Regions from separate parts of the Bradyrhizobium sp. Leaf396 genome, predicted to be linked through region 1. Evidence: riboswitches for the same ligand, from Rfam matches in the RefSeq annotation. Region 1 holds a riboswitch; the other holds the start of a gene.

Region 1 (4,024 bases):
GTGTCTGCGCGACGAGCCGGCCGTAGGCCGAAGCTGCGAAGAACTGCGGATCGAAATAGTCGGGACGGAGCAGCTTGTGCAGGTCCGTCGGCACGGCGGCGGCGTCGTAGGGTTCACGCAAATAAGCCTTGCGTGCCACGTCGTAATAGGCATCCGCGATCAGCGAGCGGGCCAGCCCGGGCACGCCATAATAGTTTTCGAACGAGAACGCCGACAGGATGAACAGCGAGTTGACCCAGCTCGCATCGTTCTTGCGGGGAAAATTGAGAAAGCCGTTCAGCGCCACGAATACGTCGACCGGCGCGCTGGCGGTCGCCGCGGCGTCAACCTTGATGCCGGCTTGCTCGAGCTTCTCCAGCATCGCCATGGTGACGAATCCGCCCTGCGACCAGCCGGCGAGAAACAGCTTGGTCGTGGCGAGTTTGAGATGATCCAACACGGCGCGGCTGGCCACGAGCATGTCGTAGGTCGCCTGCTGGTGGCTTCCCTTCACCATGTAGCCTTCCGTCTCTGCCGACGTGCCCATCCCGAAATAGTCGGCTCCGATCACGACATATCCCTGCCCCGCGAACTGCGCGATCATCAGCTGGGTTTCGGGTGACTGGTCGGGAAATGAAGGCACCTGCTGCTTGCCGTAGACCGTGCCGTGCTCGTAGGACAACAGCGGAAACGACGTGGCCTGTCCTTCCGGGATCGCAATCAGTCCGGATGCGACCGTCGGCTTGTTGCCGCGCTCGGGCACCACCGACGAATAGGTCACGCGATAGAGCCGGACGGGATTGCGCGCCGGACTGTAGGTTACGGTGATACCGGCGAAGGCGGGCGTATCGGCTTGCAAAATCCTGTTCAGCCGATCGACATCCCAGCGCGCAATGAACTGATACTGTATCGCAGCAGACAATCTGACGGGCTCACCATCCTGTGCCGCCGCCGGCCAAATGGTGATGACGTGAAGCAGAACGAGAAGGAAGAAGCGCGGGAGCAATGCCATGCAGGGACCCATTGAGAGAGGATGGGCCGGTCCTAGACAATTTGCGTTGAGATTGTGTTTCGCAACGCCTTGTGCCGTTGGGAATCCGCCGGTTTCGCCGTACGCAGGCTATCGGCTTCGCCAAGAGGCTTCGCCGGATATGGGCGCCGTCCGCCCTCGCGATCCGAGCGCGCTCTCGCCTTGCACGCAACAAACCGCCGTCAATGCCGCCGCGTCCACCGCGACCAAGCCAGCGCTCGTGACGACGTACGACCGCCCCCTTGGCCGAATACGCTGGATCCGAATTAGGTAGAATGGAATAATGTTCGGGGGGAGAGTTGAGAGCGGATTCGTGTTTCGCCCGACACCGCCCGGTGGACGATCCGTGCGTCGCCGATGAAGGTGCGACGCGCTGAACCGTGTCGGGAACAGCCAGTTGACAGCCCTTTGAAAATAAAACTAGGGTGACTGCGACGGTTCTCCTTCGGGAGATCAATAGGGAATACGGTGCGGGATTTCCCCAACGCCGTGGCTGCCCCCGCAACTGTAAGCGGCGAGCCTTCGCCAAACGCCACTGAGCTCGCGAGCTTGGGAAGGCGGCGCAAGGCAGCGACCCGCGAGCCAGGAGACCTGCCGTCAGTCGTGGTCACACGCGAGCACATTGGGCGGGGTGTCCTGGTGAGTGTTGAGCTGCCTTGCTCTTGAGGCAGCGGCCAAGCTGCGTTCGCGGTGACGTGCCACGTTATCGCGAGTCCATTGATGACCTCCCGCACAATATTTGCGCCACGACATCGGCGGGCGTTGCTCTGTTTAGCGGCTTTCTCCTGCCTCATGGTTTCGACCGATGGCTGGGCACAATCCGCAGGCCCGGCCCAGACGCTCGATCCGGTCGTGGTGGCACCATCGGCGAAGCCACCGAATGTCAGGAGTACCCGACGCAGCGAGGCTGCGCGTCTCGCGCGCTCACGACAACAGCGAAACCTGGCTGCCGCCGAAACGCGTGCTCCGACAGCCAGCCCGGCGGGATCGGCATTCGCCGCACCGACGCTCAATCTCACCGGCGCGAGCACGGCCGGCAGCCGGCTGGGCCTGACGCGATTGCAGACGCCGGCCAGCGTGGAGGTGATTTCGGCCGAGACGCTTTCCGAACGCGGCCAGCAGAACGTTCTCGACGCGGTGACGCAGAACGCCACCGGCTTCACTGCGAGCCCGGCACCGGGCAATGGCGGCGTCTCCTTCAACACCCGCGGCTTCACGGGCCTTGGCTCCGTCATGACGCTCTATGACGGCACACAGCTCTATATCGGCGCGGGAACGGTGACCTTTCCGTTCGACACATGGTCGACCGAGCGCATCGAGGTGCTACGCGGCCCTGCGTCGGTGATGTACGGCGCAGGTGCGGTCGGCGGCGCCATCAACATTGTTTCGAAACTGCCCTTGTGGGTCCCTCGCAACGAGGCGGAGGTCTCGCTGGACAGCAACATGACGCGGCGGATTGCCGTGGACAGCGGCGGTCCCGTGAGCAAGAACGTCGCCTATCGGATCACCGCCATCGGCAACATGTCGGACGGCTGGGTCGATCGCGACAACACATCAAACGTTGCACTTCATGCCGCGGTCCAGGTCCGGCAGAACGAAGACGTCACCTGGACGCTGTCCACGGACTACGGTGATCGCCATCCATCGCGGTACTTCGGCACGCCGTTGATCAACGGCAAGCTCGAAGAAGCGCTTCGCTTCAAGAACTACAACGTCAGCGACAGCCACATCCGCTACCAGGATAGCTGGAACCAGGTGAAGACCGACTGGCAAGCCGCCGACGGCATCTCGATCCAGAACACTCTCTACTACTTGAACTCCAAGCGGCACTGGAAGGACGTCGAAAGCTACGCCTACAACCCTGCCACCGGCCTGATCGACCGAGCCAGCTATATCGAGATCTTTCACGATCAGCAGCAGGTCGGCAATCGCATGGATACGAAATTCCGCGGGCATGTGCTTGGCATGGCCAACGAATTCCTGGCGGGCTTCGACGTCAACAGCATCAATTTCACGCACACCAACAACTCTCCTTATGGCGGCGCTTCGTCCGTCAACCCCTACGTCTTTAGCCCAGGCTCGTTCAGCAGTCCGAACGCCACGATTCCCGGTTACGGCAGCGTGACGAACCAATATGCGCTGTTTGCCGAAAACAGGCTGTCGGTGACCGAGCAGTTCTCCTTGATTGCCGGCGTCCGCCAGGATCAACCGACCATCACGCGCACCGACTATGTCGTGCCCGCAAACAGCTTCGAGAAGTCGTTCTCCTCGACGACATGGCGCGCCGGTGCGGTCTACACTCCGGTGAAGGACCTCGCTTTCTATGGGCAGTATGCCACGGCCGTCGATCCGGTCGGAGGGATCATCTCGCTGTCCTCGGCCAACAAGAATTTCGATCTGGCCACCGGCAGACAGATCGAGATCGGCGTCAAGCAATCGTTCTGGGGAGGCCGCGGCGAATGGACCCTGGCCGGCTACGAGATCGTCAAGAACAACCTGCTGGCGCGCGATCCGAACATTCCTTCCCTGACCGTTCAGGTCGGTCGGCAATCATCGCGCGGCGTCGAAGCATCGGTCGGTTTCCTGCTCGACTACGGCTGGCGAATCGATGCCAACACCGCTTTCCTGCGCGCGAAGTATGACGACTTCGTGCAGTCGGTTGGCGGCGTAGCCGTGAACTATGCCGGCAACGTGCCGGTCAACATACCGCAGAACGTATCCAATATCTGGGCGACGTGGGCCTTTGCACCCAACTGGTCGGCCAACGCGGGCGTGCAGATCGTCGGAAAGACCTATGCGGACAATGCCAACACGGTGACGCGCCCGGCCTACAACATCGTCAATGCCGGTGTGCAGTGGAAGCCCGATCTCCACACCACCGTGTCGTTCCGCATCTACAATCTCTTCGACGAGGTGTACACGACCTCGGGCGGCACGACCCAGTGGCTGCTCAGCATGCCCCGCACGGCGCAACTGGGTGTCAACGTGAAGTTTTGAGCGTGGCACGGCCCCTGA
Region 2 (4,024 bases), on a different contig from region 1:
GCGGCGTTGGCATCGATCCGCCAGCCGTAATCGAGCAGGAATCCGACCGTTGCTTCGACGCCGCGCGATGATTGCTGGCCGACCTGGACCGTCAGGGTAGGAATATTGGGATCGCGCGCCAGCAGGTTGTTCTTCACGATCTCGTAGCCGGCCAAGGTCCATTCGCCGCGGCCGCCCCAGAACGATTGCTTCACGCCGATCTCGATCTGTTTTCCGGTGGCGAGGTCGAAATTCCTGTTGGCGGACGAGAGCGAGATGATCCCCCCGACCGGATCGACCGCGGTGGAATACTGGCCATAGAAGGCAAGATCCTTGACGGGCGTATAGACCGCACCCGCGCGCCAGGTGGTCGATGAGAACGATTTTTCGAAACTGTTGGCGGGTACCCGATAGTCGGTGCGCGTGACCGTCGGCTCATCCTGACGGATGCCGGCAATCAGGGAGAGCTGCTCGGTGACCGACAGCCTGTTCTCGGCAAACAGCGCGTACTGGTTGGTCACGCTGCCGAAGCCGGGAGTCGTAGGGTTCGGGCTGTTGAACACGCCTGGAACGACGTCGTACGGGTTGACGGCTGACGAGCCGCCATAGGGCGAATTGTTGGTATGGGTGAAATTGATGCTGTTGACGTCAAAGCCTGCCAGGAACTCGTTGGCCATCCCGAGGACATGTCCGCGGAACTTCGCATCCATGCGATTGCCGACCTGCTGCTGGTCGTGAAAAATCTCGATGTAGTCGCTGCGGTCGATGAGGCCGGTGGCGGGGTTATAGACGTAGCTCTCGACATTCTTCCAGTGACGCTTGGAATTCAAATAGTAGAGCGTGTTGTGGACCGAAACTCCATCGGCGACCTGCCAGTCGGTCTTCACCTGATTCCAGCTGTCCTGGTAGCGGATGTGGCTGTCGCTGACGTTGTAGTTCTTGAAGCGTAGCGAATCTTCGAGCCTGCCGTTGATCAGCGGCGTACCGAAATAACGTGACGGGTGGCGGTCGCCGTAATCCGTGGACAGCGTCCAGGTGACGTCCTCGTTCTGCTTGACCTGAACCACGGCATGAAGCGCGACGTTCGAGGTGTCGTCGCGATCGATCCAGCCGTCCGACATGTTGCCGGTGGCGGTGATGCGATAGGCGACGTCCTTGTTGATCGGACCGCCGCTGTCGACGGCAATTCGCCGTGTCATGTTGCTGTCCAGCGAGATCTCGGCCTGGTTGCGAGGGATCCACGACGGCAGTTTCGACACGATGTTGATGGCGCCGCCGACCGCACCCGCGCCATACATCACCGACGCAGGGCCGCGCAGCACCTCGATACGCTCGGTCGACCATGTGTCGAACGGAAAGGTCACCGTGCCGGCGCCGATATAGAGCTGAGTGCCGTCATAGAGCGTCATGACGGAGCCCAGGCCCGTGAAGCCGCGGGTATTGAACGAGACGCCGCCATTGCCCGGCGCCGGGCTCGCCGTGAAACCGGTGGCGTTCTGCGTCACCGCGTCGAGGATGTTCTGCTGGCCGCGCTCGGAAATGGTTTCAGCGGAGATCACCTCCACACTGGCCGGGGTCTGCAGCCGCGTCAGGCCGAGGCGGCTGCCGGCCGTGCTTGCGCCGGTGAGGTTGAGCGTCGGTGCGGCGAACACGGGACCGGTCGGTGCGGCAACCTGAGTGCCAGTTCTGGCGGCCATGTCACGCTGCTGGCGTGAATGCGCGGCACGAGCAGCAGCAGAACTGCGTCGGGTGCTGCGGGCATTCGGCGGCGTTGCTGGCGGCTGCACCACCACGGGGTCGAGCGTCTGGACCCGCTCTGCGGAGCCCTGTGCCCAGCCATCGGTCGATACCACAAGGCAGGAGATTGCAGCTGAACGGAGCAATGCGCGGCGACGCCGTAGGAAGACGCTTGTACGGGAGGTCATCAATAAGACTCGCGATAACGTGGCACGTCACCGCGAACGCAGCTTGGCCGCTGCCTCAAGAGGTCGGCAGCTCAACACTCACCAGGACACCCCGCCCAATGTGCTCGCGTGTGACCACGACTGACGGCAGGTCTCCTGGCTCGCGGGTCGTTGCCTGTCGCCGCCTTCCCAAGCCCGCAGGCTCAGTGGCAATTTGGCGAAGGCTCACCGCTTACAGTTGCGGGGGCAGCCACGGCCTGGGGGGTCATCCCCCGCACCGTATTCCCTATTGTCTCCCGAAGGAGAACCGTCGCGATCACATTAGTTTTATATGCAAGACACTGTCAACTGGAAGGCTGCGCCGTGCTTCAAATAACACAGCCAGCTGCGAAAGCCTCTCCTTAAATCTATTCTAGATGACATCGCGACATGCCTTCGGTCACTCATCTAGCAGTAACGACTAACAGTACATTTTCGGGGGCGAGGGTGAGATCATTTGGAGTGACGGCATCTCGTGCGGCTTTGTTGAGCGCGGCGAGTACTGCAATCCTTCTTCTTGAATGGCCGTCAATAGCATTGGCGCAACAGCAAACATTGCCGCCAGTAACCGTGGATGCGCCAAAGCCGGCGGTAAGGCCGGCGCAGCCAGCCCGCAGAGCCGCGCGTGTCGGAGCGACCCGTCGCCCCGCCATCGCTGCACAACGGTCGGCCGCTCCTCCAGAAGCCGGGTCAAGGGGCGTGGGCTCCGAGCGAGCCAATGGCCCCGTTAACGGAATTGTTGCACGGCAGAGTGCAACCGGAACTAAGACGGACACGCCTATTCTTGAAACGCCTCAATCGATCAATGTCGTGCCACGGCAGCAGATCGAGCTCCAAGGGGCGCAGAATGTGGGCGAGGCAATTCGGTATGTGTCGGGCACGCAAGGCCAGTTGTACGGCGCAGCGTCGGTATTCGACACGGAGGTCAGGGTTCGGGGCTTCATCGCACCGCGCTATCTCGACGGCCTGCGTCTGCCCTACGACTCGACCATTCAGTTCGCTCAACCTCGCACAGAGCCATGGGGACTCGAGCGAATCGAAATTCTCAAGGGACCGTCTTCCGGAATCTACGGCCAAGCTTCCCCCGGGGGCATTCTCAATATGGTGAGCAAGCGTCCCACCATCGAACAGCGTAACGAGGTTGAGGTACAAACCGGCAGCTTCAATCGAATTCAGGGAGCCTTCGATTTCTCCGGTCCGATCGACCAGAATCGCGAGTTTCTCTATCGCATCGTGGGCCTGGCGCGCGACAGCGATACGTTTGTCGACATGAACAAGGAGCAGCGCTATTTCCTCGCGCCGAGCTTCACCTGGCAGCCGACCACCGATACCAGCTTGACGGTGCTGGCCAGCGCACAGCGGGACCGCCTCGACGGCCAAGTCCACCAGTATCTGCCGGCCTACGGCACGCTTTTACCGAATCCGAACGGCCGCATTCCGGTCAGCACCTACACTGGCGAACCCGGGTTCGACAAAATCGGATTTGACCAGGCCGTGATCGGCTATGAGTTCAAGCATCGCTTCAATGAAGCGCTCGAATTCCGCCAGAACTTGCGCGTGGCGCAGGTCGACATCGACATGTATTCGATGCGCAATGCCGGGACGCTATGCCCGATCGCGGGCGGCCACGTCGCCTGCTATCTCCCCGGCGTCGTACCTCCCGTCGATCCTGCGCAGCGCGTCACGCTGCGGGATGCGAATTTCATCGGCGGCAGCACGAAGAACTTCGCGATCGACAACCAAGTGCAAGCGGACTTCAACACAGGGTGGTTCCGCCACAAGGTCTTGGCTGGACTCGACTACCAGAAAACGACGGTTGATACCGATTATCGTGGCACCTTCCCCGGCTTCCCGATCGACGTCTACAATCCGGTCTATGGTGCGACCCCGCTGCCGACCAAGGCCACGATGATACCATTCATCAACACGTCGACAAACAAGGACCAGCTAGGCGTCTACCTTCAGGACCAGATCAAGCTGGATCGTTGGAATCTCGTCCTCACGGGACGTCATGACCGTGCAACGGCAGACACCGCCAACAGGCTGACGAACGTGAGTGTCCCCCAGGACGACTCCGCGTTCACCGGGAGGGTTGGCCTCAA

What was found. Region 1 has a riboswitch for cobalamin ahead of ASG57_RS17190 (TonB-dependent receptor). Riboswitches for the same ligand answer to the same signal wherever they lie in the genome.
Region 2: it holds a riboswitch for cobalamin, as region 1 does, so the genes downstream of both, ASG57_RS20210 (TonB-dependent receptor) here and ASG57_RS17190 (TonB-dependent receptor) in region 1, are expected to answer to the same signal.

The regions. Positions count from the first base shown of each region.
Region 1 covers NZ_LMQJ01000015.1:99,727-103,750, forward strand. Annotated here, with positions in the region: gene ASG57_RS17185 (alpha/beta hydrolase family protein) at 1-991, opposite strand, end outside; cobalamin riboswitch at 1,428-1,622, shown strand; gene ASG57_RS17190 (TonB-dependent receptor) at 1,802-4,006, shown strand; gene ASG57_RS17195 (PepSY domain-containing protein) at 4,009-4,024, shown strand, end outside.
Region 2 covers NZ_LMQJ01000023.1:9,096-13,119, forward strand. Annotated here, with positions in the region: gene ASG57_RS20210 (TonB-dependent receptor) at 1-1,676, opposite strand, end outside; cobalamin riboswitch at 2,013-2,210, opposite strand; gene ASG57_RS20215 (TonB-dependent siderophore receptor) at 2,385-4,024, shown strand, end outside.